2 regions of the Enterobacter sichuanensis genome follow, and region 2 is predicted to be linked to the other one. Evidence: predicted binding sites of a transcription regulator. Region 2 holds the regulator's gene; the other holds the start of a gene.
The links. The regulator Fur, encoded in region 2, represses iron uptake genes when iron is present. The targets are predictions, from matches to a motif close to ATAATAATGAGAACNACTATCAA.
Positions count from the first base shown of each region.

Region 1: C1N69_RS16050 (Nramp family divalent metal transporter) is a predicted target of Fur. The motif match lies at 6,236-6,258, and genes of this name have one in related genera.

Region 1 is NZ_CP027986.1:3,332,216-3,347,055, reverse strand. It holds gene gltX (glutamate--tRNA ligase) at 1-1,099, shown strand, start outside; gene C1N69_RS16080 (YfeC-like transcriptional regulator) at 1,146-1,538, opposite strand; gene C1N69_RS16075 (YfeC-like transcriptional regulator) at 1,534-1,902, opposite strand; tRNA gene C1N69_RS16070 (tRNA-Ala) at 2,120-2,195, shown strand; tRNA gene C1N69_RS16065 (tRNA-Ala) at 2,237-2,312, shown strand; gene C1N69_RS16060 (sensor domain-containing phosphodiesterase) at 2,527-4,716, shown strand; gene C1N69_RS16055 (NupC/NupG family nucleoside CNT transporter) at 4,761-5,948, opposite strand; gene C1N69_RS16050 (Nramp family divalent metal transporter) at 6,298-7,536, shown strand; gene C1N69_RS16045 (DUF2502 domain-containing protein) at 7,566-7,919, opposite strand; gene mgrA (L-glyceraldehyde 3-phosphate reductase) at 8,046-9,044, opposite strand; gene ipdC (indolepyruvate decarboxylase) at 9,230-10,888, shown strand; gene C1N69_RS16030 (ion channel protein) at 10,889-12,124, opposite strand; gene glk (glucokinase) at 12,331-13,296, shown strand; gene C1N69_RS16020 (LytR/AlgR family response regulator transcription factor) at 13,329-14,060, opposite strand; gene C1N69_RS16015 (sensor histidine kinase) at 14,062-14,840, opposite strand, start outside.
Region 2 is NZ_CP027986.1:1,313,037-1,327,876, forward strand. It holds gene nagA (N-acetylglucosamine-6-phosphate deacetylase) at 1-792, opposite strand, end outside; gene nagB (glucosamine-6-phosphate deaminase) at 848-1,648, opposite strand; gene nagE (N-acetylglucosamine-specific PTS transporter subunit IIBC) at 1,977-3,998, shown strand; gene glnS (glutamine--tRNA ligase) at 4,168-5,835, shown strand; gene chiP (chitoporin ChiP) at 6,281-7,678, shown strand; gene chiQ (ChiQ/YbfN family lipoprotein) at 7,725-8,054, shown strand; gene fur (ferric iron uptake transcriptional regulator) at 8,163-8,609, opposite strand; gene fldA (flavodoxin FldA) at 8,900-9,430, opposite strand; gene ybfE (LexA regulated protein) at 9,586-9,873, opposite strand; gene ybfF (esterase) at 10,002-10,775, opposite strand; gene seqA (replication initiation negative regulator SeqA) at 10,959-11,507, shown strand; gene pgm (phosphoglucomutase (alpha-D-glucose-1,6-bisphosphate-dependent)) at 11,532-13,172, shown strand; gene potE (putrescine-ornithine antiporter) at 13,277-14,590, opposite strand; gene speF (ornithine decarboxylase SpeF) at 14,587-14,840, opposite strand, start outside.

The sequences.
Region 1 (14,840 bases), 2.0 Mb from region 2:
TGCGCTGCGTGAAGAGCAGATGGCAAACGGTGAAAAGCCACGCTATGACGGCCGTTGCCGTCACGACCACAGCGAACATGCCGCTGATGAGCCTTGCGTGGTGCGTTTTGCTAACCCGCAAGAGGGCTCTGTGATCTTCGACGACCAGATCCGTGGTCCGATCGAATTCAGCAACCAGGAGCTGGATGACCTGATCATCCGCCGTACCGACGGTTCTCCAACGTATAACTTCTGCGTTGTGGTTGACGACTGGGATATGGAAATTACCCACGTTGTTCGTGGTGAAGACCATATCAACAACACGCCACGTCAGATCAACATCCTGAAAGCACTGAACGCACCTGTGCCTGTTTATGCGCACGTTTCGATGATCAACGGCGACGACGGGAAAAAACTGTCTAAACGTCACGGTGCGGTAAGCGTTATGCAGTACCGCGACGACGGCTACCTGCCGGAAGCACTGCTGAACTATCTGGTGCGTCTGGGCTGGGCTCATGGTGACCAGGAGATCTTCAGCCGCGAAGAGATGATCGAACTGTTCTCTCTGAGTTCTGTGAGTAAATCGGCGAGCGCGTTCAACACCGACAAACTGCTGTGGCTGAACCACCATTACATCAATACCATGCAGCCAGAATATGTGGCGACGTACCTGCAGTGGCACATTGAGCAGGCAAATATTGATACCCGCACCGGCCCTGAACTGGCGGATCTGGTGAGACTGCTCGGCGAGCGCTGCAAGACGCTGAAAGAGATTGCTGAAAGCTGCCGCTACTTCTATGAAGAGTTTGATGAGTTTGACGCGGACGCCGCGAAGAAACATCTCCGCCCTGTTGCGCGTCAGCCGCTGGAGGTGGTACGTGACAAGCTTGCTGCACTCACCGAGTGGACCGCTGAGAATGTGCATCATGCCATTCAGGCGACGGCAGACGAGCTGGAAGTGGGCATGGGTAAAGTGGGTATGCCACTGCGCGTTGCGGTGACCGGTGCAGGCCAGTCTCCGGCGCTGGATGTGACTGTCCATGCTATCGGCAAGTCACGCAGCGTGGCGCGCATTAACAAGGCGCTGGATTTTATCGCCGAGCGTGAAAACCAGCAGTAATGACCTCCCCGAAAAGAAGAACGGCAGGGTAACCTGCCGTTTTTTTTTATGCATTTTGTTCAGCAATATCCAGGCGCGTAAGAAAGCCGCGTATCCCTTCGCGCTTCAAAAAGTCTTCCAGACGCTTCTGCTCCAGCTCAGTCATATTCTCCAGCGTCTCAATAATGCCCGGGCGCAGGCTTGTAGGGGAGCTATGATATGCGGTGGTGGCCTCAGCGAGATGGTAAACCGCCTGACGGCTCCGGATCGCCGGGAGGCGCTTAATATAGTCTTTCACGCGTGCATCAACATGAATAAGCCTCGCCCGACCGCCTTTCACACCGTTGAGCCCTTCGGTTTTCCACGCCTGCTGGCGTATCCAGCGATTAACCGTCTGCCTGGCAACCCCCAAAATTAGCGCCAGTTCTTCCGTGGTCATTTTGCCAGGTAAATTTTTAATATTCATTCCGATCGCGAATCCCTAAACGTTGCAGCAATCCGGTAATCCCTTCCCGCAGTAACAGTGATGTCATCTGTTTCTGTTCTTCCGGCGTCATTTCGTTGGCCAGCGTCAGGAGCAGGGTATGAAGCGAACTGTCGTGGCTGGCGCCTTCGGGCAGCTCGGGCGTTTCGGTTGCCCGTCGTGCACTGCGAATAAAGTCACGCACTTTTTCGTTCACATGCACCAGACGCGCTTTCCCGCCCTGGACTCCCGGTTTTGGCGATGTAATCCAACCCTCTTTGCGTACCCATTTATTGATGGTCTGGCGGCTATAGCCAGTGAGGAGGGCTAACTCTTCTGGCGTCATTCGTTCCTTGATCATGCAATTTCCTGAATATTTGTGGGGTCAATTAACGGTTCATTTTATAGCACCGTTTTAGACGAAAACGTGACAGGCTTAACTCATGACTGCGAGCAGGCTCGCAAAGTGATTCATTTGCATGATTTTTCGGCGATTGAACGGCGGGTATTGATTTTGCCGTTGACACTCCGCAGCGGAATTCATATTATGCCGCCCGTCAACATGACAGCTTTACGATGGGGCTATAGCTCAGCTGGGAGAGCGCTTGCATGGCATGCAAGAGGTCAGCGGTTCGATCCCGCTTAGCTCCACCAAACTCTGAACCCAACAGAGTACGGTTAGTAAAGTCACATGTGGGGCTATAGCTCAGCTGGGAGAGCGCTTGCATGGCATGCAAGAGGTCAGCGGTTCGATCCCGCTTAGCTCCACCAAAATTGTAAACCCTCGTCAAATGACGAGGGTTTTTTTTATCTGTTTGTTATGTCCATTACCCTCTTTTGTTATCAAATAGAGATATTTCTGTCTCTCACCTCAATCGACATCAATAAACCAGTCCATAAATAGACTTGAACTTGATTCGCGCAATTAATAAACATATTATCCACCCGGTCAATGATACGAACGGATAATATACGTCCCTGCTTAATGAATAGAAAAACTTACAATAACGTAAAGATATTTATAATTGCCCTGGCGCTATGCCTGATTGCGGTACCTGTCTCCCGTTATCTTTCTCCCCGCGCAATGGTTAATGGTCACGACGTTTATTTAGCATGGTTACCGCTAAGCGTTATGCTGGCGATTATTTTGCTATTTGGGCGCAGGGCCATACTTCCCATATTGTTAGGTTTTACTGTCACTAATTTATTTTACGTTAATTTAGCACCGCTACAATATTCAGTATTACTGTTCTGTCAGACCTTTGCGTTGTTCACAGCGTGCGGCGTGCTGCGTCTTATGCTGGGTAAGCGCTGGCGCTACTGCATCCCTAACAAGCATATCGGATTACGTATCTTCTGGCTCGGTTTTATCGTGCCGGTAGGCATTAAGCTGTCGATGTATATGGCAGGCTATTTATTTGATTTCCCGCTGACTATTTCAACCTTTTTCGGCGAAGGCACGGTAATTTATAACGTAGTGGACATCCAAAGCCTGATATGCGCAGCGCTGATTTTTACCATGATGTTCTATTACCCATTAAGAATGATAATTAATCCTCGTTATGCCGTGACCTTCTGGCGGCGAAGCGTGAAGCCGGTGTTTTTACACAAGAATTCATTATATATTTTCGTCTGGCTAATACTGTTAAGTTTCATTCTCGTCATTTTATGTGGGCCTTTTGAATCTCCCGTCATTGCGGGCTATTTAATGCCGCTGATTTTTATTCTTTTTACGCTAGCGATAAGTCGCCTGACCTACGCGCTTATCTCTCTGCTTTGGGCCACATCAGCGCTCCTGCTGTTGAACTACAACTACAACTTCCTTAACGGGGTGGAATCGGGCCATTCGCTCTCCTTCATCCTCTCCGTGCTGATCTCTTTCGCCATCTGTCTGCTGTATATGTCGCGCATTTACCAGCGCAGCGAGTGGCTGAAGCGGGGCTGGCAGGGAAGGGCGCTCACCGATCCGTTAACCGGTTTGCCCAATATTCGTGCGCTGGAGGATTATCTTGAGATCCACCCGGCTGCCAAAGTGTGCATTCTGCGCATGGACAATCTGGAGTTTTTGAGCCGCCACTACGGGATCCTCATGCGGGTGCATTGCAAACGAACGATTGCCACGTCGCTTCAGCCGCTTTTGCAGAAGGATGAGATGATCTTCCAGTTGCCCGGAAGCGAGCTGGTGCTGGTATTGCTCGGGTCAGACATTGCTGAACGCCTTCAGACTATGGTCGACCGGCTCAACAGCAGTAAGATTTTCTGGAACAAAACCGGGCTGGATATTGAATTTGGCGCATCCTGGGGAATGGTCGAAAACGGCGAAAAGCTGCATCACACGCTGGGCCAGCTGAGCTGGCTGGCAGAACAGGCCTGCGGCGCGCACAACGTGCTTGCGCTCACTAACAGCCTGGAAGCGGCATCAGGGCAAACGACCGAACGCGTACTCATGCTCGCGCGGATTAAGCATGCGCTGGATGCAGGGCAGTTCCATTTATACGCGCAGCCCATCCAGAAGGCGGACGGTAGCGGGTACAACGAGATCCTGGCGCGCATGGAAAGTGAAGGGGAGATCATTACCCCCGATCGCTTTATTCCATTAATTGCCCAGTTTAACCTGAGTCATCGGTTCGATATGTGCATTATGGAAAAGCTACTGATGTGGCTGCGCGCCAATCCTGAAACGCAGGCCGGTGCCCGCTTCTCGGTCAATCTGATGCCGCTGACGCTGATGCAAAAAGAGGTCGCTGGCGAGATTTGTGCGCTCTTTGAACGGTATGGCGTCGCGCCGCAGGCTGTCGTTATTGAAATTACGGAGGAACAGGCTTTCTCAAATTCAGGCAGCAGCATTAACAATATTCAGCAACTGCGGGATTACGGTTTCCGGATTGCGATTGATGATTTTGGTACCGGCTATGCTAACTATGAGCGTCTGCGACGTCTGCAGGCGGACATCATTAAAATTGACGGCTGTTTTGTGAAAGACATTTGTACAGATGACATGGATGCGATGATCGTGCAGTCAATGTGTAATCTGGCGAAGACCAAATCACTATGCGTCGTCGCGGAATACGTCGAAACACCGGCGCAGCGGGAGATGCTGCTTCGCTGCGGTGTGGATTACCTGCAGGGCTATCTGATCGGCAAACCCAGACCACTGGAAGAGTTACAGGCATAAAAAAACCGGGAGCAGGCTCCCGGTTTTTTGTTTAACAGTAAAGGTTACAGTACCAGTGCTGCGATAGACGCAGACAGAACGCTCACCAGGGTAGAGCCGTAAACCAGTTTCAGGCCGAAGCGAGAAACCACGTTACCCTGTTCTTCGTTCAGACCTTTAATCGCACCGGCGATGATACCGATAGACGAGAAGTTCGCGAAGGAGACCAGGAACACGGACAGGATGCCTTCCGCGCGTGGAGAAAGCGTGCTGGCAATTTTCTGCAAATCCATCATCGCAACGAATTCGTTAGAAACCAGTTTGGTCGCCATGATACTGCCCACCTGCAGCGCTTCGTGAGCAGGAACACCCATCACCCATGCAACCGGGTAGAAGATGTAGCCCAGAATGCCCTGGAAGGAGATACCCAGCACCGCGGCGAACAGGGCGTTCAGCGCAGAAATCAGCGCAATAAAACCGATCAGCATGGCGGCAACGATAATTGCCACTTTGAAACCAGCCAGAATATATTCACCCAGCATTTCGAAGAAGCTCTGACCTTCGTGCAGGTTTGACATCTGGATGTTCTCTTCGCTGGCGTCAACGCGGTACGGGTTGATCAGCGACAGCACAATAAATGTGCTGAACATGTTCAGAACCAGCGCAGCAACCACGTATTTTGGCTCCAGCATGGTCATATACGCGCCCACGATAGACATGGATACGGTAGACATTGCGGTGGCCGCCATGGTGTACATGCGGTTGCGGGACATCTTGCCGAGAATATCTTTATACGCGATGAAGTTTTCAGACTGACCGAGGATCAGGGAGCTCACGGCGTTGAAGGATTCCAGCTTACCCATGCCGTTGACTTTGGATAACAGGAAACCAATGCCACGAATCACAAACGGCAGAACGCGGATGTGCTGCAGAATACCGATCAGCGCAGAGATGAAGACGATAGGGCACAGCACCTTCAGGAAGAAGAATGCCAGACCTTCATCGTTCATCTTACCGAAGACAAAGTTCGTTCCTTCATTGGCGAATCCGAGCAGTTTTTCGAACATTTCGGAGAAGCCTTTCACGAAGCCAAGGCCTACGTTGGAGTTCAGGAAGAACCACGCAAGTAAAACTTCAATGACCAGCAGTTGGACAACATAACGAATACGAATTTTTTTGCGGTCTGTGCTGACCAGCAATGCGAGTGCAGTAACGACAACAAGTGCCAGGACAAAATGAAGGACGCGGTCCATATTTGCTCCAAATATGAGGCAGGTTTAATTTTCGTGCACATTCTATGTAACAAGGGAAAAGAAAACGAGATCAAGGGCACACTATAGTTACATCCTGTGACGAGTCTCAAAAATAGTGATCCACAATACATTTTCGTTATGTTAGGTAAATGAGTGAAAAGTTAAGTTTGTGTGCTAGTCTTCACAAAAGAGCGCGCGATTTCAGTTTCTGTTAGATCGCCCCCGATTACCCGCCCGTCTATCGTTCAAAGCTATCAGAGAAATCACTGTAAACGTTATAAATGATCTTGATAATCATTCTCATTTTGGTAGCATTAAACATAGCAAAGGCTATATTTCAGAGGCAGACATGACAAACAGTCGCGTAGAGGGTAGCAGTGGCAGAGCAGCGCGCAAGTTGCGGTTCGCATTAATGGGACCTGCGTTCATTGCTGCCATTGGCTATATCGATCCAGGTAACTTTGCGACCAATATTCAGGCCGGGGCCAGCTTCGGCTATAAGCTGCTGTGGGTGGTCGTCTGGGCGAACCTGATGGCGATGCTGATTCAGATGCTCTCCGCAAAACTGGGCATTGCCACCGGTAAAAACCTGGCGGAGCAAATTCGCGACCACTACCCGCGTCCGGCCGTCTGGCTTTACTGGGTGCAGGCAGAAATCATCGCCATGGCAACGGACCTCGCTGAATTTATCGGCGCGGCGATCGGGTTCAAACTGATTCTGGGCGTGTCGCTGCTACAGGGGGCGGTGCTGACCGGGATCGCCACGTTCCTGATCCTGATGCTGCAGCGTCGTGGTCAAAAACCGCTGGAGAAGGTCATCGGCGGTCTGCTGTTGTTTGTCGCGGCGGCGTATATTGTCGAGCTGATTTTCTCCCAGCCAAATCTGGCGCAGCTCGGTAAAGGGATGTTGATCCCAGATTTGCCAACCTCGGAAGCGGTGTTCCTCGCCGCCGGGGTGCTGGGTGCGACCATTATGCCGCATGTGATTTACCTTCACTCCTCATTAACGCAGCATCTGCACGGCGGGACGCGGAAAGAGCGTTACTCCGCGACAAAATGGGATGTGGCCATCGCCATGACCATCGCCGGGTTTGTGAATCTGGCGATGATGGCGACCGCCGCTGCCGCTTTCCACTTTAACGGCCATACCGGCATTGCCGATCTCGACCAGGCTTATCTCACCCTGGAGCCGTTACTGAGCCATGCTGCCGCGACGATATTTGGACTGAGCCTGGTGGCTGCCGGTCTCTCTTCCACCGTTGTGGGCACCCTGGCAGGCCAGGTGGTCATGCAGGGGTTTGTCCGGTTCCATATTCCGTTGTGGGTGCGTCGTACCGTCACCATGCTGCCGTCATTTATCGTAATTCTGATGGGGCTCGATCCCACGCGAATTCTGGTGATGAGCCAGGTGCTGTTGAGTTTTGGGATTGCGCTGGCGCTGGTGCCGCTGCTGATCTTTACCAGCAACAAAACCCTGATGGGTGAGCTGGTTAACTCAACGCTGGTGAAAAGGACCGGGTGGGCCATTGTGGTTGTGGTCGTTGCGCTGAACCTGTGGTTGTTGATAGGGACGGCACTAGGGTTATAAAAAAAGGAGCCGGGAGGCTCCTTTTTAGATTAGTGACGGCCATGACCGTGGCCATGACCGTGACCTTTACCGCCGCGATCCCAGCCGCCACGGCGGTCATCACGGTCGTTCCAGCCTTCGCGATAACCGCGCTCATAGGCGTTGTTTTTATACCAGCCGCGATGCAAACCATTATCATGTTTCCACCAGCGATCGCCGCGCCACTCATAGTGACGATGCCAGTAATCACGGTCGCGCCAGTAGCCACCGTCCCAGTATCTGCCGTAGTCGTCACGATCGCCAATTTGTAATTTTACTGATGGCAACAGGGTGATTTCGCCAGCAGTGGCGACCAGCGGGGCCGAAGCCAGTAATACCGCTGCAAGAATCAGTGACCTGAACATACTCTTTCTCCTTCACGATCGGGGCCTTGTGGGGCCTGTTAACGCAATTTTACGAGTTGGTAAAGTCTCGTTTCATCGCCTCAACTCCGAATTCAAAAGGGATAGCACTTTTTGCTAAAAGTGTATCTATTTTGAGCCGTTCAGGATCCCGTCAATGGTGGCCAGCTCTTCTGCGCTGAAATGGCGATTCACGAGCATGCCCACCGCATCCTCTATCTGTGTGGTTTTACTGGCACCAATCAGAACAGACGTGACCGCGTCGTGGCGTAATATCCAGGCCAGCGCCATCTGCGAGAGCTTCTGACCACGGCCTTCCGCCATGGCATTGAGCTTTCTTACCGTTTCCAGTTTCTCTTCGGTGATCTGCTCAGGGTTAAGGAACTTACTGTCGCTTGCCGCGCGTGAGTCTGCGGGAATACCGTTCAGATAGCGGTTGGTCAGTTGCCCGCCGGCGAGCGGCGAGAAGGGAATGCAGCCGACCCCTTTTTCCTGCAGCACCTCCAGCAGCCCCGCTTCCGGCGCACGTTCAAACATGGAGTATTTTGGCTGGTGGATAAGACAGGGCGTACCGAGATCGTTGAGGATATCAATCGCCTTGCGAGCCAGAACAGCCGGATAGTTGGATAACCCGACATACAGGGCTTTTCCCTGACGCACCACATGGTCAAGCGCTTTCATGGTTTCCTGCAGCGGCGTTTGGGGGTCTGGACGGTGGTGATAGAAGATATCCACATACTCCAGCCCCATGCGCTTCAGACTTTGATCGAGGCTTGCCAGCAGATATTTACGTGACCCCCAGTCGCCGTAAGGGCCTTCCCACATCGTATAACCTGCTTTGGTTGAGATAATGAGCTCATCGCGCCAGGGCAGGAAATCTTCCTGCAAAATACGGCCGAAATTACGTTCGGCGGATCCGGGTGGCGGACCATAGTTGTTGGCAAGGTCGAAATGCGTAATGCCCAGATCGAACGCACGCTGTAAAAGTTGACGGCTGTTTTCCAACAGCGTGGCATCGCCAAAATTATGCCACAGCCCGAGCGAGATGGCGGGCAACGAAAGCCCGCTTCGTCCGCAGCGGCGATATTCCATTGTCTGATAACGATTTTGGTCCGGCTGATAACCCATTCTGGTGACCTCTGGCGCTGGAGAGAAGAATCAGTGTATGCGTTTACATGTACCTGAAAAAAAACAGCATAGCGCAGCCTTTTTTGTAAAGCATTCTTTCCATGCTCTTCTTACTGCCGATTCTGGACAGTCATCACGCTTCTTTAATACTCAAAGTGAGGTCAACATTAGAAGGATACCTGTTCATGCGTACCCCATACTGCGTCGCCGATTACCTGCTGGACCGTCTTACAGAGTGTGGAGCCGATCATCTGTTTGGCGTGCCAGGCGACTACAACCTGCAGTTTCTCGACCACGTTATAGACAGCCCGGATATCTGTTGGGTGGGCTGTGCCAATGAATTAAACGCCTCTTATGCCGCTGACGGCTATGCCCGATGTAAGGGCTTCGCCGCGCTGCTGACGACGTTCGGCGTCGGAGAGTTAAGCGCCATGAACGGCATCGCTGGCAGCTATGCTGAGCACGTTCCGGTATTACATATTGTGGGCGCGCCGGGGACGGCGTCGCAGCAACGAGGGGAACTGCTGCACCATACGCTGGGTGATGGCGAGTTCCGTCACTTTTACCATATGAGCGAGCCGATCACTGCCGCCCAGGCGATCCTGACCGAACAAAACGCCTGTTATGAGATAGACCGGGTACTGACCACCATGCTCCGGGAGCGCCGCCCAGGCTACCTGATGCTGCCTGCTGATGTGGCTAAAAAGGCTGCCACCCCGCCTGTAAACGCTCTCACTCTCAGACATGCGCATGCCGATAGTGCCTGCCTGAAGGCGTTCCGCGATGCCGCTGAGAACAAGCTGGCCATGAGCAAGCGTACCGCGCTGCTGGCTGATTTCCTTGTCCTGCGCCATGGCCTGAAACATGCCCTGCAGAAGTGGGTCAAAGACGTGCCGATGGCGCACGCCACCATGCTGATGGGTAAGGGCATTTTTGACGAGCGTCACGCGGGTTTTTACGGTACGTACAGCGGTTCGGCGAGCGCCGGCGCGGTGAAAGAGGCCATTGAAGGGGCGGACACGGTGCTGTGCATCGGGACGCGATTTACCGATACCCTGACCGCCGGCTTCACCCACCAGTTAACCCCGGCGCAAACCATTGAAGTCCAGCCTCATGCCGCCCGCGTTGGTGATATCTGGTTTACCGGCATTTCAATGCATCAGGCGATTGAGACGCTGGTGGACCTGTGCAAGCAGCACGTACACGGCACGCCTGCACCGTCGTCTCAAAGCGCGATGGCCTACCCGCAGCCGGACGGCTCGCTGACGCAGGAGAATTTCTGGAGAACGCTACAGACGTTTATTCGACCGGGGGACATCATTCTTGCCGATCAGGGGACGTCGGCCTTCGGCGCGATCGATCTTCGCCTTCCGGCCGACGTGAATTTTATCGTTCAGCCGCTGTGGGGGTCGATTGGCTACACGCTGGCGGCGGCATTTGGTGCGCAAACGGCCTGCCCGAACCGGCGCGTAATCGTGCTGACCGGGGACGGCGCGGCGCAGCTCACCATTCAGGAGCTCGGCTCGATGCTGCGGGATAAACAGCACCCCATCATTCTGGTGCTTAACAACGAAGGGTACACGGTGGAAAGGGCGATCCACGGACCTGAGCAGCGGTATAACGACATTGCGCTCTGGAACTGGACGCAAATTCCGCAGGCACTGAGCCTCGATCCTCAGGCCCAGTGCTGGCGGGTCAGTGAAGCGGAGGAACTGGCGGACGTCCTCGAAAAAGTGGCGCACCACGAGCGGCTCTCGCTGGTTGAAGTGATGCTGCCGAAAGCGGACATCCCGCCGCTGCTGGGGGCGATTACCAGGGCGCTGGAGGCGCGCAATAGCGCCTGATTACCTGTCGTTTCGCCAGGCCATCATCATCGGTTTGCCCGCCAGTAGGAGCCAGGCGGGCAACATCACGATGCACAGTAACGGGATAAGGGTAGTATCCGGCACCACCACGGCGGCCATAAACAGACTCAGCCAGGCATCGCGCGTCACCACCAGCACCAGCCCCAGAATCGAACAGGAGACGGTAATCGCCGCCGGTACGGCATCGACATGTTCATGCAGCATCAGCCCCAGCGCAACGCCGATAAACACCGCAGGGAAGATGCGTCCACCGCGGAAACCACAGGCAGCAGCCACCACCAGCGCGGCGAGTTTTATCAGCGCAAACAGCAGATAATCGGATACGCTAAACACCTGGCTGAAAGCCAGCTGCTGCATTTCATCCAGACCTTTAAACAGCGTTACCGTCCCGCCGATGGCACCTAAAATACCGAGAATCAAACCGCCAGTTCCCAGAATCAACACCGGGTGTTTGAGCTTATGCACCAGACGGTGCAGGCGTGGAAGGCACCATACCGCCACCATTCCCAGTGCGATGGCAATGGCGACCACGATGGCGCCGCTGAAAATATCGGCGATCTGCATCTGGCCATAGTGGGGCAGGGAGAGTGAAAAATGGGGATGGAAAAACAGGCTGGTCGTCAACGCCCCGGCGGCGGCGGCCATCAGCGGGGCGAAGAGTTTGTCCCAGAGCGGAACATCATTATTGCTGCTGAGCGTCTGAGAAAAGATCAGCGCAGCGGCAACAGGCGTGCCGAAAAGCGCCCCGATGGTGCCTGCGGAGGCGAGAATGGTCCAGTCCAGCGCGCTTACGCGGGGCAAAATGCGTGAACCGAGGAACACCGCCATCCCAATATTCACCGCCATGATGGGATGCTCAGGGCCCAGGCTGACGCCGCCTGCCAGACCCATAATCAACGCAATAATAAGCCCTGGTAGTGCTGAAGGGGGCACCGGGGCACCAATCAGAGGCTCCTGCGCCGGGTCAGGCCCGGCATGCCCGGGGCTGAAACGGATCACCAGGCCTACCGCAATACCGGTCAGCGTTAGCATGATGACGATCCACGCAGGCGAATCAGCGGCGACCCCCAGTTTTACTGGAAGCGCCGTCCATAACATGGTTTGCAGCACCGACGCGACTTTCATCACGACAATGAGCACCAGACTTGAGACCACGCCAATGATTAACGCCGGAATGGCCAGCAACAGCATGGTTCTGGCTCGCGGGTGGAGCATGATGATTTCCTTGTACAAAACGCAATGACGTTACTTTGCACATTAAGCCTTATGGCAATAGTGCAAAAGGTGCTGAAACGGTAAAGTTATTCTGTGACGAAGATCGATAATCCACGGGCATTCACCTTCCGGTCGTTGTTGTTATCACGCCTTGAATTTACAGTGTCCCAAAAGATTTATTCTGACTTTAGCGGAGCAGTAGAAGAATGACAAAGTATGCTTTGGTAGGTGATGTGGGCGGCACGAACGCACGCCTCGCATTGTGCGATGTAAGTAGCGGTGAAATTTCCCGGGCGAAAACCTACTCGGGGCTGGACTATCCCTCCCTTGAGGCCGTTGTCCGCGTCTATCTGGAAGAGCATCAGGCCAGCGTCGAAGATGGCTGCATCGCGATTGCCTGCCCGATAACCGGTGACTGGGTCGCCATGACCAACCATACCTGGGCATTCTCCATCGCTGAGATGAAAAAAAACCTCGGTTTTGCGCATCTTGAAATCATCAACGACTTCACCGCGGTCTCCATGGCGATCCCGATGCTGAAGCCTGAGCATCTGATCCAGTTTGGCGGCGCCGAACCGGTCGAAGGCAAGCCGATTGCGGTTTACGGGGCTGGTACGGGTCTGGGCGTTTCGCATCTGGTGCATGTGGCTCAGCGCTGGGTGAGCCTGCCGGGTGAAGGCGGCCACGTGGACTTTGCGCCAAACAGTGAAGAAGAGGGGATTATCCTCGAAGAGTTACGTGCGGAGATCGGCCACGTTTCTGCTGAGCGCGTCCTCTCCGGTCCGGGGCTGGTGAACCTGTACCGGGCGATCGTGAAATCGGACGGCCGTCTGCCGGAAAATCTGCAGCCGAAAGACGTTACCGAACGTGCGCTGGCGGACAGCTGCATTGACTGCCGTCGCGCGCTGTCGCTGTTCTGTGTGATCATGGGGCGGTTCGGCGGCAACCTGGCGCTGACGCTGGGCACCTTTGGTGGCGTCTACATTGCCGGCGGCATCGTGCCGCGCTTCCTGGAGTTCTTCAAAGCATCCGGCTTCCGCGGCGGGTTTGAAGATAAAGGGCGTTTCAGAAGTTACGTACAGGACATTCCTGTTTATCTTATTGTGCATGACAACCCAGGCCTGCTTGGCGCGGGTGCCCACCTGCGTCAGGTTCTCGGTCAAATCCTCTGACGACACAGCCCTCTCCCCCGGGAGAGGGGCTTTTACAGATGCATCAGCTGACGGAACTCTTTCACCTTGCTGCGGCTCACCGGCACCTGAAAATCCAGATCCTTTAAGCGCAAAATATAGGTGTTGTTAAACCACGGTTCGATCTCGCGGATCTTGTTTAAATTCACACAGAACGACCGGTGACAGCGGAAAAAGTGTGCCGTCGGCAGCTTGCTGCAAAACTCGGTGATGTTCATCGCCATCACGTACGATTCCCGCCGCGTATAGACAAACGTCATTTTTTCATGGGCTTCAGCGTAATAGATATCGTTGACCGGCGTCACGATGATGCGCTCGTCTTTCACCAGGTTGATGGTGTCGTTTTCCCGCACCGTTGGGCTGGCGGTGGCGGGGGCGCTCTGCTGCTGCCATGCGGCTTCCAGTTTTTGCAGCATGGTGACTATCCGCGACTCCTGGTAAGGCTTGAGGATATAGTCAAACGCCTCCAGCTCGAAGGCCTCCACGGCGTGCTCTTTCCAGGCGGTGACGAAAACAATAAACGGCTTATGGGCAAACTGATTGATGTTCTGCGCCAGCAATACGCCGTCCAGCGACGGGATATTGATATCCAGGAAAATGGCGTCGACACGGTTATGCTGCAGAAACTTCAGCACGTCCAGACCATCATCAAAGGTGCCCACAATCTCCATTCGGCTGTGAGTTTTGATAAGCCAGCTCAGCTCCTGTTGAGCCAGAATTTCATCTTCTACGATGATGACTTTCATATTACTCACCCAACGGTAACAGTGATGTTGATGTATGAACGTGAGTGCGTTCATTCGGGACGTAAAAAGCAATTTCGGTGCCCGGTTCAAGACGGTGAATATGCAATCCATCGCCATAAAGCAGTTTCACCCGGTGGTGCACATTCAGCAGGCCGATTTTATTTCCGGGCATCTCGTTAGACTCCACGCGCTCAATGACCTTTGGATCAATCCCGTGGCCGGTATCGCGCACGGCAATGCGCACGCGGTTACCGCTTTCGGTGACGCTGATGGTCACAACGCCTTTGCCTTTACAGGGCTGAATACCGTGAACAATCGCATTCTCGACCAGCGGCTGAATAAGCAGGCTTGGGATCACGCAGTTGACCTCTTCATCAATATCGTAAATAACCGTGAGTTTGTCGCCAAAGCGTGCCTGCTCAATCGCGATGTAGTCTTTGATCTGATATAGCTCTTTTTTGATGTCGATCTGCTCGTCATCTTTCAACTCGATGTTGTAGCGCAGGTAGCGCGACAGATTGAAAATCAGCTGGCGGGCAGTGTCCGGATTAAGACGTATGGAAGAGGAGATGGCATTCAGGGCGTTAAACAGGAAATGAGGATTGATTTTGCTCTGCAACGCGCGCAGCTCTGCCTTATTTGCCATTTCACGCAGTTGTTCTGCCCGCGAGACCTCAAGTTGGGTGGAGATAATCTGCGACAGGCCAATGGCCATCTCCTGCAGAGAGGAGGTGATCTGATGCGCGTGACAGTAATAAATTTTCAGCGTGCCCGTTACGA
Region 2 (14,840 bases):
TTTCAGCCGCTTGGCATTGCGAATGTTGGTGTAATCGACGTGTAAACCGTCGGCGATAATGCCGCAGTATACGTCTGGCTCATCCAGAATCGCACCGACCAGACCCGGTTCACGCCCTGTAATATACGGCATGGCGTTATAAAGGTGCGTCGCAAAGGTAATGCCTGCGCGGAAACCGGCTTTCGCCTCTTTCAGCGTGGCGTTAGAGTGGCCTGCTGAAACCACAATCCCGGCGGCGGCCAGTTTGCTGATGACGTCAGTGCCGGTCATTTCAGGTGCCAGCGTGACTTTGGTGATCACATCAGCGTTCGTACACATGTAATCCACCAGCTCCGCATCCGGTTTGCGCACATAATCCGGGTTATGGGTCCCTTTCTTGACCATATTGAGCCATGGTCCTTCAAGGTGCAGACCCAGCGCCTGATTGGGGTGTTTGGCCAGGTATTCACGCATCACGCGGATACCCTGTTTCATAAGATCATCACTGCTGGTGATGAGCGTTGGCAGATAGCTGGTGCAGCCAGATTTCTCGTTGGCTTTCTGCATGATCTCCAGCGTTTCGACCGTCACCGCGTCGGCGGAGTCATTAAATTGCACACCGCCGCAGCCGTTCAGCTGTACGTCGATGAAACCGGGGGAGATTACTGCTCCATTGAGTGAGCGCTGTTCAATCTCCGGCGGCAGCTCTGCCAGCGGGCAAACACGTTCAATCAGGCCATTGGCGATAACAATCGCATGGTCATCCAGAATATCATGGCCGGTATAAATCCGACCGTGGGTTAAAGCGTACATAACGACCCCCGGTTAAAAAAAGCGGCCGCCTCTTGTTGAAGAGGCGGTTATTCAATTACAGACCTTTGATGTTCTCAGCTTCTAACTCGTTGAAGTATTTCAACGTTTTTACCTTCAGCTCCATCGTGGATGGCTCGTCGCAGACGATGACTGATTTTGGATGCAGCTGCAGGCAGCTGATGGTCCACATATGGTTAACGTTGCCTTCAACGGCTGCCTGGAGCGCCTGCGCCTTCACGCTGCCCAGCACCAGAATCATCACTTCTTCGGCATCCAGCAGGGTGCCTACGCCTACGGTCAGGGCGTATTTTGGAACCTGGTTCACATCGCCATCAAAGAAGCGGGAGTTTGCCACGCGCGTGTCATGGGTCAGCGTTTTAATACGGGTACGGGACGCCAGAGATGATGCCGGCTCGTTAAATGCGATGTGACCATCATTACCCACACCGCCCATAAACAGGTGGATTTTACCGTAAGAACGGATTTTTTCTTCATACTGACGGCATTCTGCGTCAATATCAGGCGCGTTTCCATTCAGCAGGTTAATATTTTCAGCTGGAATATCAACGTGATCAAAGAAATTGCGGTGCATAAAGCTATGGTAGCTTTCCGGATGATCTTTCGGTAAGCCGACGTATTCGTCCATATTGAAGGTCACAACATGTTTGAAGCTAACCTGGCCTGCTTTGTGCATCTCAACCAGGGCCTTATACGCAGTCAGCGGTGTGCCGCCCGTCGGGAGGCCAAGTACGAAAGGACGATCGGCGGTCGGTTTGAACGCGTTGATGCGGTTAACGATATGGCGAGCGGCCCATTTACCGACTTGTTCAGCAGTTGCCAGGGGAATCAGTCTCATTGTTCACCTCAAGAGTTAAAGTAGAAGAGTGGGCGGATGGCTATCGGGACCTGATACGTAAGCGTAACCTGGAACCTTTCAGGCCGGATCAATCCGTCTTGATTTTTCGAATGATAAAATAAGTTTTCGTTGTTAGCCAGTGAAAGGGAGGGTGAGAAACGATATTTGGTGACAAAAATCACAAAAAGCAGGTGTTTAATTTGCGATACGAATTAATTTTTCACACACTCACAATGCCAGTGAATCATCAACTGTATCTATAGTTTGTGACACAATAAAAAACAGAGCTGAGAACACGCCTTAAACGGGGTCTCATAGGGGGAAGAAAGTGAGTATTCTAGGTTATTTACAAAAGGTTGGTCGCGCACTGATGGTGCCGGTCGCCACGCTGCCTGCCGCAGCCATCCTGATGGGTGTCGGCTACTGGATCGACCCCAACGGCTGGGGTAGCACCAGCGCGCTGGCGGCGTTCTTTATCAAGTCAGGCTCCGCCATTATCGACAACATGTCCGTGTTGTTTGCGATTGGTGTAGCTTATGGTATGTCCAAAGACAAAGACGGTGCCGCTGCGCTGACCGGTTTTGTCGGTTTCCTCGTCTTAACCACGCTCTGCTCACCAGCAGCAGTGGCGATGATCCAAAAAATTCCGGCGGACCAGGTGCCGGCGGCATTCGGTAAGATCAGCAACCAGTTTGTCGGTATCCTTGTAGGTATCATCTCCGCCGAACTGTATAACCGCTTCAGTAGCGTTGAACTGCCAAAAGCGCTCTCCTTCTTTAGCGGCCGTCGTCTGGTGCCAATCCTGACCTCGTTCGTGATGATCGTTGTTGCGTTCATCATGATGTACATCTGGCCGATGATCTTCGACGGTCTGGTTAACTTCGGTGAGCACATTCAGAAACTGGGCTCCATCGGGGCGGGCGTGTACGCGTTCTTCAACCGTCTGCTGATCCCGGTTGGTCTGCACCACGCGCTGAACTCCGTGTTCTGGTTCGACGTTGCGGGTATTAACGATATCCCTAACTTCCTGGGTGGCGCACAGTCCATCGAAGCCGGTAAAGCGGTTGTCGGTATCACCGGTCGCTACCAGGCTGGCTTCTTCCCAATCATGATGTTTGGTCTGCCGGGTGCTGCGCTGGCTATCTACCACTGCGCGCGTCCAGAGAACAAAGCGAAAGTGCTGGGTATTATGATGGCGGGGGCGTTTGCGGCCTTCTTCACCGGTATCACCGAACCGCTGGAATTCTCCTTCATGTTCGTGGCACCTGTACTGTATGTGATCCACGCTGTGCTGACCGGTATCTCCGTGTTTATCGCTGCCAGCATGCACTGGATTGCGGGCTTTGGCTTCAGTGCGGGTCTGGTGGATATGGTGCTTTCTTCCCGTAACCCGCTGGCGACCCACTGGTGGATGTTGATTCCACAAGGTCTGGTGTTCTTCGCGATCTACTACGTGGTGTTCCGTTTCACTATCACCAAATTCAACCTGATGACTCCGGGTCGTGAGCTGGCTGTGGCCGGTAGCGAAGCGGATGGTCAGGACGTGAACGTGAGCGGTGCGCAGGATCAGGATGTTTCTGGTCTGGCGCGTCAGTACATCGCCGCTGTCGGGGGTTCTGACAACCTGACCGGCATTGATGCCTGTATCACCCGTCTGCGTCTGAACGTGAAAGATTCCTCTCTGGTGAATGAAGCGCTGGCAAAACGTCTGGGCGCGTCCGGCGTTATCCGCCTGAACAAAACCAGCGTGCAGATTATTGTTGGCTTCGTTGCGGAAAAAATTGCCAACGCCATGAAAACAACCGGCCCGGTCGCCGCCGCTGAAGCAGGCGCTGCTCCCGCTGCCGCACCTGCAGCTGCAAAACCGCAGGCTGTACCAAACGCCAAAACCGTTGCCGCGCTGGTTTCTCCTGTCACCGGTGAAGTCGTGGCGATTGAGCAGGTGCCTGATGAAGCATTCGCCAGCAAAGCGGTGGGGGACGGTGTCGCGGTGAAACCAACGGACAAAACCGTTGTGTCTCCTGCTGCCGGTACCATCGTGAAAATCTTCAACACTAACCACGCGTTCTGCCTCGAAACCGAAAATGGCGCGGAGATCGTTGTCCACATGGGTATCGATACCGTAGCGCTGAACGGTCAGGGCTTTACTCGCCTGGTGGAAGAGGGCGCTGAAGTGGTCGCCGGGCAGCCGATTCTGGAAATGGATCTGGACTTCCTGAACGCCAACGCGCGCTCCATGATAAGCCCGGTGGTGTGCAGCAACATCGACGACTTCAGTGGCCTGGTCATTCAGGCGAAAGGTCAGGTTGTTGCGGGCCAAACACCGTTGTATGAGATTAAAGGCAAGTAATCGCTCCTGAGTAGAGTCATGCCTTAAGCGGCGGGGGATCTCCTCCGCCGCTTTTTTTTGCAGCAAATGCCCCCATTATTTTCTTCAGAGCCGTTTTAAGGGTTGTCACTACGTCCGGCTTATAAGATCATATGCCGTTATACGTTGTTTACGCTTTGAGGAATCCACGATGAGTGAGGCAGAAGCCCGCCCGAGTAACTTTATTCGTCAGATCATCGATGAAGATCTGGCCAGTGGTAAGCACACCACGATCCATACCCGTTTCCCGCCGGAGCCGAACGGCTATCTGCATATTGGTCATGCAAAATCAATTTGCCTGAACTTTGGCATTGCCCAGGACTATAACGGGCAGTGCAACCTGCGTTTCGATGACACCAACCCAGTAAAAGAAGACATCGAATACGTTGAGTCGATCAAGAACGACGTGCAATGGCTGGGCTTCAACTGGTCTGGCGATATCTGCTACTCCTCTGACTATTTTGATCAGCTGTACGCCTATGCGGTTGAGCTGATCAACAAAGGTCTGGCGTATGTCGACGAGCTGTCTGCGGATGAAATACGTGAATATCGCGGTACGCTGACCGCACCGGGTAAAAACAGCCCGTACCGCGATCGCAGCGTAGAAGAGAACCTGGCGCTGTTTGAAAAAATGCGTGCGGGTGGCTTCGAAGAAGGCAAAGCGTGTCTGCGTGCCAAAATCGATATGGCGTCTCCGTTCATCGTAATGCGCGATCCGGTGCTGTACCGTATCAAGTTCGCTGAACACCACCAGACCGGTAACAAGTGGTGCATCTACCCGATGTACGACTTCACCCACTGCATCAGCGATGCGCTGGAAGGTATCACCCATTCGCTGTGTACGCTGGAGTTCCAGGACAACCGTCGTCTGTACGACTGGGTACTGGATAACATCACCATTCCTGTGCATCCGCGTCAGTACGAGTTCTCTCGTCTGAATCTGGAATACACCGTGATGTCCAAGCGTAAGCTGAACCTGCTGGTCACCGACAAGCACGTTGAGGGTTGGGATGACCCGCGTATGCCGACCATCTCTGGTCTGCGTCGTCGTGGTTATACTGCCGCGTCTATTCGTGAGTTCTGCAAACGCATTGGCGTGACCAAGCAGGACAACACCATTGAAATGGCGTCTCTGGAATCCTGCATTCGCGAAGACCTCAACGAAAACGCACCGCGTGCGATGGCAGTTATCGACCCGGTGAAACTGGTTATCGAGAACTATCCGCAGGGTGAAAGCGAGCTGGTCTCGATGCCTAACCATCCGAACAAACCGGAAATGGGAAGCCGTGACGTGCCGTTCAGCGGTGAAATCTGGATCGATCGTGCTGACTTCCGCGAAGAAGCTAACAAGCAGTACAAGCGTCTGGTGTTGGGTAAAGAGGTGCGTCTGCGTAATGCTTACGTCATCAAAGCCGAGCGCGTAGAGAAAGATGCGGAAGGTAACATCACCACCATCTTCTGCTCTTACGACGCAGAGACCCTGAGCAAAGATCCGGCGGACGGACGCAAGGTAAAAGGCGTTATTCACTGGGTCAGTGCGCCCCATGCGCTGCCGGTCGAAATTCGCCTCTACGATCGTCTGTTCAGCGTGCCTAACCCGGGTGCGGCTGAAGACTTCCTGGCGACCATTAACCCGGAATCACTGGTTATCAAACAGGGCTATGCGGAGCCATCACTGAAAGCGGCTGAAGCGGGCAAGGCGTTCCAGTTCGAACGTGAAGGTTACTTCTGCCTCGACAGCCGTCACAGCACGGCGGAAAAACCGGTATTTAACCGTACCGTGGGTCTGCGTGATACCTGGACCAAGATCGGCGAATAATAACGCTGTATTGGTCAATGAGAGACAAACGCCGCGTATTGCGGCGTTTTTTTTATTTATGATCATATCGTTAAAGCCGGGCTGTAAACCTTTCAATAAAAATATCAGGTCAATGAGGTGCTACTTATTTTCCTGAAAAAAGTTTGTTTGTTTCCATAAATACAGAATGAGGAAAACGTTACAGAGTTTAACGATCTTAACTACTGAAATTTAATGTCTTAGCCCGCCAAATCTCGTCCTCCGGTAAATGTTACAAAGCACTACCAATTATGTGCACTTCGTCATAATCCTGACTTTTGCCCGCTGAAAAGCATTGATAATTCGCGTCGCGAAAAATAACCTAAAGACGGTAGTTAATTCGAGGGTATTTATAACTACCCCTGACCATTGGGTCTTTTTATTTTCGCCGTTTCAGGCGTTTTAATTCGTCAAAGAGGAATAATCTATGCGTACGTTCAGTGGCAAACGTAGTGCGCTGGCGCTGGCTATTGCCGGTGTGACAGCTATGTCGGGCCTGGTCGTTACCCCAGAGGCAAAAGCGGCGGGTTTCATCGAAGATTCTACCCTCACGGGCGGTATTTATTACTGGCAGCGTGAGCGTGACCGTAAAGACGTTACCGAAGACAAATACAAAACCAACCTTTCTCACTCCACCTGGAACGCCAACCTGGACTTCCAGTCAGGCTACGCCGCGGATATGTTCGGTCTGGATATTGCTGCGTTCACCGCGATCGAAATGGCGGAAAACGGCGACAGCGCCCATCCTAACGAAATTGCCTTCTCCTCCAGCAACAAAGCCTATAAAGAAGACTGGTCCGGAGATAAGAGCGGTATCAGCCTTTACAAGGCCGCAGCGAAATTTAAATACGGCCCGGTATGGGCGCGCGGGGGCTATATTCAGCCAACCGGCCAGACGCTGTTAGCGCCGCACTGGAGCTTTATGCCGGGCACTTATCAGGGGGCCGAAGCCGGGGCGAACTTCGACTATGGTGATGCGGGTGCGTTGAGCTTCTCTTACATGTGGACCAACGAGTACAAAGCTCCATGGCACATCGAAATGGACAAGTTCTACCAGAACGATAAAAAAACCAAAGTCGATTACCTGCACTCGCTGGGCGCGAAATACGACTTCAAAAACGATCTTGTTCTTGAAGCGGCATTTGGTCAGGCAGAAGGTTATATCGATCAGTACTTTGCCAAAGCCAGCTACAAATTTGATATCGCCGGTAGCCCGCTGAGCACCAGCTATCAATTCTACGGCACGCGCGATAAAGTCAGTGATGGTGGCGTCAACGACATCTATGACGGTACCGCATGGTTACAGGCTTTGACCTTCGGCTACAAGGTAGGCCAGGTTGATTTACGTCTGGAAGGGACGTGGGTGAAGGCGGAAGGGCAGCAGGGTTACTTCCTGCAGCGTATGACCCCGACCTATGCATCGTCCAATGGCCGTCTTGATATCTGGTGGGATAACCGTTCAGACTTCAACGCCGACGGTGAGAAAGCGGTCTTCTTCGGTGCGATGTATGACCTGAAAAACTGGAATCTGCCTGGCTGGGCGGTGGGGGCTTCCTACGCTTACGCCTGGGATGCAAAACCTGCCGATATGGCCACACCAGACGCTTACTACGATCCAAACTATCGCCTGAAAGAGTCCTCCTACAGCCTGGATGCGATCTATACCCTGCAGGATGGTCGCGCAAAAGGCACGATGTTCAAATTGCACTTCACCCAGTATGACAACCACTCCGATATCCCGAGCTATGCGGGCGGTTACGGCAACATCTTCCAGGATGAACGTGACGTGAAATTCATGGTTATCGCACCGTTCACCATCTTCTGATGAATCGTCCGGCGGGCAGTGCCTGCCGGACAGGAGACTGCACATGATGAAAAAAATCGTAATTGTCGCGCTGCTGGCGTCGGGACTGGTGGCGTGTGCTCAGACTCAGGCACCGAAAGAAGATTCCCGGCTGAAAGAGGCCTATAGCGCATGTATCAATACCGCGGAAGGTTCGCCGGAGAAAATTGAAGCCTGTCAGAGCGTGTTAAATGTGCTGAAGAAAGAGAAAGCGCATGAGCAGTTCGCGACGCAGGAGACGGTGCGCGTGATGGATTACCAGGCCTGTATCCAGGCGCGTAAAACCGGTAACGATCAGGAAGTGGCGAAGCGTTGCGACCAGATCTGGAAAGAGATTCGTAGCAATAACAGTAACTGATTCGCTATTACCATGCCCGGTGGCGCTGCGCTTGCCGGGTTTTTTTATGCCTGAAAACAGGCCCAAAAAAAAGCCAACCTCGCGGCTGGCTCAGAGCATGAACACAAATTATTTTGCGTCGTGCGCGTGATCATCTTCACGGCAATCGCCTTCTGCACAGTGACCATACAGGTACAGGCTGTGGTTGGTCAGGCGGATGCCATGACGCGCGGCGATTTCACGCTGGCGTGATTCGATGGAATCATCGCTGAATTCAATGACCTTGCCGCAATCGAGGCAGATCAGGTGATCGTGGTGCTGCTGCTGGGTCAGTTCGAAAACAGATTTACCGCCTTCGAAATTATGACGGGTAACAATGCCCGCGTCATCAAACTGGTTCAGCACGCGATAAACAGTAGCCAGCCCAATCTCTTCACCCATGTCGATAAGACGTTTATAAAGGTCTTCCGCACTGACATGGTGATTGTCTGGACCCTGAAGCACTTCGAGGATTTTTAACCGAGGAAGCGTAACTTTCAGGCCAGCCTTCTTTAATGCGGTATTGTTGTCAGTCATGCGGAATCTGTCCTGTTGCTAAACGATTCACTTCTTAGGAAGTGACAGAAAATGCACCTGGGATAATGCGTCTCATTATAGAACTGCCATGGCTAAATGAAAACTGCAAGTCTCAGGCAAAATATGCTTATAAAAACGTGGTATCACCAACAAACTTGCGTAATGGAAAACCACGTTTTATCAGGGAGACATTGTACAGGTCTGGACGAAAAAGTTAAAAGATTGTAGCGATTAATTTAATCGGTTTGACCTGGAACACGGGCGCAACCGCCGTTGCGCCGTGATAAAACTCAGGCGTTGAGAATATCGTCCAGGTGCAGCTCTTCGCGGATCTGCTTCACCCACTTCTCAACACGCTCTGCGGTCAGTTCTGGCTGACGGTCTTCGTCGATGGCCAGACCCACGAAATGGTCGTCATCCGCCAGGCCTTTAGACGCTTCGAAGTGGTAACCGGCAGTCGGCCAGTGGCCAACAATCACGGCGCCATTTGGCTCGATGATGTCGCGGATAGTGCCCAGCGCGTCACAGAAATACTCGGCGTAGTCTTCCTGATCGCCACAGCCAAACAGGGCAACCAGTTTACCGTTGAAGTCCACTTCTTCCAGCGTCGGGAAGAAATCATCCCAGTCGCACTGGGCTTCGCCGTAGTACCAGGTCGGAATGCCCAGCAGCAGGATGTCATAGCCTTCGAGGTCTTCTTTGCTGCTCTTGGCGATGTCATGCACATCAGCAACGTCTTTACCGAGCTGTTTTTGAATGTTTTTTGCGATGTTTTCGGTATTGCCGGTATCACTGCCGAAGAAAATGCCGATGATTGCCATGAGTAAAATAACCTCTTGAAACTTAATAGTATGGTGGCGCAATTTGGCCACGGATAAGGGCAATAATAGCAGAACTGGCAACCCTGCGGAAACAGCTATCACGCAGGACTGCACTCTGTGCTACATGAAAAGGGTCATTAAGGGGATTTTCAGACTTATGCCTGGCTGCGCAACGTCTCAAGCTGGGCGATCAACATCTCTTCAATGAGTTCGCTGCGGCTGATATTGCGCGCGTCAGCCAGCTCATTCAGCGCATCGACGGCGTCGGCGTTAAGCTTCAGTTCGACACGCTTAAGCCCACGATTTTTATCGCGTTTAAGCTGATTGCGTTTATTGATACGCAGCTGTTCATCGCGCGAAAGCGGATTCGTCTTGGGTCGTCCCGGGCGACGCTCATTCGCGAACAGATCTAGTGTCGTACGGTCCGTTTGTTCTTTGGCCATGATTCTGAGACTTCGGGGGAAACACGCCGCCCTGCTAATGCCCGGGCGATAAGCGCGCCATCATACATCACCAAAAACGGCGCGCCAACGACTGGAAGCCCGCAGCCTTCCAGTCGCTCTCTTTTTAATCAATTTGCCGTATCAGAGAGATAGCGACGAATGGCGCGCAACACGGCGTCAGGTTTTTCGGCATGAACCCAGTGTCCGGCACCGGCAATGACGTGGGCTCGCGCCTGAGGGAATTGCGCCAGTATAGCGTCGCGGTACGCGTCGGTAACATAAGGAGAGTTACCGCCACGAATGAAGAGGGTAGGGTGTGGCCAGGCAGGTACCGTTTCCCAGCCCACGATGTTGTTGTACTGCGCCCAGAGCACCGGCACGTTAAAACGCCATTGTCCGTCCACAAACGATTTCAGCAGGAACTGCACAACGCCTTCTTCGTCCAGATGGTCACGCATGACGGCCGCCGCCTGTTGGCGGGTCGCGACACCCGCTTCGGTGACCGCATTGATGGCGGCAAAAATGTCGTCATGACGGCGAACGTCGTAATCGACAGGCGCGACATCAATCACCACCAGGCCGTTAATACGCTCCGGCGCACGCGCTGTGAGGGCCATCACCGCTTTGCCGCCCATTGAATGCCCGATGAGGGTTACCTTCTGCAGGCCGTTGGCGTCCAGCGTATCCAGCAGATCCTGCGCCATCGCGGCATAGGTCATCTCGTCTGAACGCCCGGAAAGACCGTGATTGCGCATATCGACCTGCAAAATATCGTGGTCAGTAACCAGATCGCGCGCCAGCACGCCCAGGTTATCCAGACTGCCAAAAAGCCCGTGAACCAGTACGATGGGAGAATTATTGTTCGGCGATTGTGCAGTTTGCGCTCGGGTATTCAATTTCATGGCAAAGTTCTTTTTTTACGTATGTCAGGTTAGGGTATCATGTTGACCATTCTGCCGCCCGGCTGCAAGGTTCCAGTTTAATCTGACTTTTGTGGCCAACCTGGTTTGACGCTATCCGCTGTTGGGATTTGACCTTATAATCCCAATGACTTGTATTCAGATAAGATATCGCACTGGATTAAGATGAAAACAATCGAAGTTGATGACGAACTCTATCAGTATATTGCCAGCCAGACGCGGCATATCGGGGAGAGCGCGTCCGACATTTTACGGCGCATGCTTAAAATTTCCGCCGCTTCACAGCCTGCTACCCCAGTCACCAAAGATGTCGTGTCTCAGCCGAGCGTTGTCGCACAAGCAAAACCTGCCGTGACACCGGCAAAAGATAAAGTGCGCGCGATGCGCGAGCTGCTCCTGTCCGATGAATATGCGGAGCAGAAAAAGGCGGTTAACCGCTTTATGCTGGTGCTGTCTACACTTTATTCACTGGATAACAATGCGTTTGCTGAAGCGACCGAGTCGCTTCACGGTCGTACTCGCGTCTATTTCGCGGGTGATGAGCAGACGCTGCTGCAAAATGGCAACCAAACCAAACCCAAACATGTCCCTGGCACTCCGTACTGGGTGATCACCAATACCAATACGGGCCGCAAGTGCAGCATGATTGAACACATCATGCAGTCCATGCAGTTCCCGGCGGAATTGACTGAAAAGGTTTGCGGTACAATTTAACCCTTGCATCAGAAGGACCCGGTAATGGCAAATCACAGCCGTGCAGGCCAACCTGCACAACAAAGCGATTTGATTAACGTCGCTCAGCTGACCGCGCAGTATTACGTGCTGAAACCGGTCGTGGGCAACGCAGAACACGCAGTGAAGTTTGGTACATCTGGCCACCGCGGTAGCGCGGCGCGCCACAGCTTTAACGAACCGCACATTCTGGCCATTGCTCAGGCCATTGCGGAAGAGCGCGCTAAAAACGGCGTTACCGGTCCGTGCTACGTGGGGAAAGATACCCATGCCCTGTCTGAACCGGCGTTCATCTCTGTTGTGGAAGTGCTGGCTGCAAACGGCGTCGATGTGATTGTTCAGGAGAACAATGGCTTCACCCCAACGCCTGCGGTCTCTAACGCTATCCTTGTGCACAATAAAAAAGGTGGCGCGCTGGCGGACGGTATCGTTATCACGCCATCCCACAACCCGCCGGAAGACGGCGGCATCAAATACAACCCGCCTAACGGTGGTCCGGCTGACACCAACGTCACCAAAGTGGTGGAAGATCGCGCCAACGCCTTGCTGGCAGATGGCCTGAAAGGCGTGAAACGTATTTCTCTGGATGCCGCCATGGCGTCGGGTCACGTGAAAGAACAGGATCTGGTTCAGCCGTTCGTGGAAGGGCTGGCGGATATCGTCGATATGGCGGCGATTCAGAAAGCCGGGCTGAAGCTGGGCGTGGATCCGCTGGGCGGCTCCGGTATTGAATACTGGAAACGTATCGCAGAGCATTACAAGCTGGACCTGACCATCGTGAACGATCACGTCGATCAGACTTTCCGCTTTATGCACCTCGATAAAGATGGCGCGATCCGTATGGACTGTTCATCAGAGTGTGCCATGGCGGGCCTGCTGGCGCTGCGCGATAAATTCGACCTGGCGTTTGCTAACGACCCGGATTATGACCGCCACGGTATTGTCACCCCGGCCGGGCTGATGAACCCGAACCACTATCTGGCGGTTGCGATTAACTACCTGTTCCAGCACCGTCCGCAGTGGGGCAAAGAGGTGGCTGTCGGTAAGACGCTGGTCTCTTCAGCCATGATCGACCGCGTGGTTGATGCGCTGGGCCGCAAGCTGGTGGAAGTACCGGTTGGCTTCAAATGGTTTGTTGACGGTCTGCACGACGGCAGCTTCGGCTTCGGTGGTGAAGAGAGCGCGGGGGCATCTTTCCTGCGCTTCGACGGCACGCCGTGGTCAACCGATAAAGACGGCATCATCATGTGCCTGCTGGCGGCGGAAATCACCGCGGTCACTGGTAAAAACCCGCAGGAACATTATAACGACCTGGCGGCACGCTTTGGTGCGCCGAGCTATAACCGTATTCAGGCCAGCGCGACGTCTGCCCAGAAAGCGGCGCTGTCGAAACTCTCTCCTGAGATGGTCAGCGCAAGCACCCTGGCGGGCGACCCGATCACTGCCCGTCTGACGGCGGCACCGGGTAACGGCGCATCCATTGGCGGACTGAAAGTGATGACCGACAACGGCTGGTTCGCGGCACGTCCATCCGGTACGGAAGATGCGTATAAAATCTATTGCGAAAGTTTCCTTGGCGCTGAGCACCGTCAGCAGATTGAGAAAGAAGCGGTAGAGATTGTCAGCGAAGTGCTGAAAAACGCGTAAGCGCGGTTCTGGTGCGGGCTGATACCCTCACCCCGGCCCTCTCCCACGGGGAGAGGGAGAAAACATTAAAAACGGCAACCCTCGGGTTGCCGTTTTGCTTTTACCTAGCTGTGCTTATTCTTTAATTCAAATCTTGGCGACACCAGACCGTACAGCGTCCAGCCCATAAAGGTCACCATCGCGCCATACAGCATCGCCTCCTGCCCGGATGAGTAGAGCGCATAGAAGCTGTAAATTGCCCCAATCAACGCCACGATATTCGCCGCGCGCGCTTTGCGTGGCTCCACTTTCGCGACCTTCTGAATAATCACCAGCGCCGCCATCGACAGAATATATGGAATGATATTCGTCACGACCGCCAGGTTGACCAGCACGTTGAACTGGCTGTTCAGCGACGGGCTGATGGTCATCAGCGACAATCCGCTCTGGAAGATGACAATCGCTAACATGCCTTGCACCGGCGCATCGGCTTTGGTCACGCGGGAGAAGATTTTCGGGAAGTAGCCTTCATCAGCCGAAGATTTAAATACCTGAGCGATAGTAAACTGCCAGCCGAGAAGTGACCCGCAGCAGGACATCACCATCAGACCCATGATCACTTTCCCGACGCCTGGAGTGAACATCTGCGCAAAAGCCAGCCCGAACGGCGCCGTGGAGTTTGCCAGGTCCATGTTCGGCACGATGCCTGCAATCACGTTCGTCGAGACGATATAGATCACCGCCGCGCCGAGCGTGCCACCAAGAACGGCAATCGGAACGTTCTTTTCCGGATTCTCCACCACTTCCGCATTCGCGCAGGCGGATTCCAGGCCGAGGAAGGCCCACAGTGTCATGGCGATAGAAGAGCCCACTGCGGTAAAGAACGGTACATGGTGCGGGTTCCATGAGTTAGCGTACAGGGTCGGGCTGAACCAGAACCAGCCGATGATGCACAGGCCGACAACCGGAATAATTACGCCCCAGACGGTGATGCTGCTGAGCTGGCCGGTGATGCGCGCGCCGCCAAAGTTGGCCACGGTGCAGATCCACAGTACGCCGATGGTGGCTAAACCAATCTGTACCGGGCTAAGCGTCGCGCCAAACAGCTCTGTGCCGTAACCGACGGCGGAAATAGCAATGGCCACGTTAGCGATCAGCAGTGACACCCCGTAGGTATAGTTGGCCATAAAGTTGCCGGACTTACCAAAGGCATATTCGGCATAGCCCCCCATACCGCCTGACTTGCGGCTGAACATTCCGCACTTGGCAAACGCCCATGCCAGCGCCATTGAACCTAAGGCGGTCACCAGCCAGGAGATAATCGAAATGGTCCCCACTTCTGCAAGCTTGGTGGGCAGCATGATGATCCCCGATCCCATCATATTCACCATAGTGAGGATGGTGAGCTGCATTACGCCCATCTTATTGGACTTACTCATAATGTCTCTCCTTTCAGCAGCGCGGGCTGAGCGGCGGGTTGTTTGATGACATTGCAGCGAACCTGTTTGCGACCCTCGCACTCTTCGACGTAGACCCCCTGCAGCTCGGGCGCAAAGCCCGGTAACAGGTTGATGCCTTCTTCCAGCGCGGCAAAGTAGCGCAGCACGGAACCGCCCCAGACTTCCCCCGGAACAACGCACAGCACTCCTGGCGGATAAGGAAGGGCGCCTTCGGCGGCGATGCGGCCTT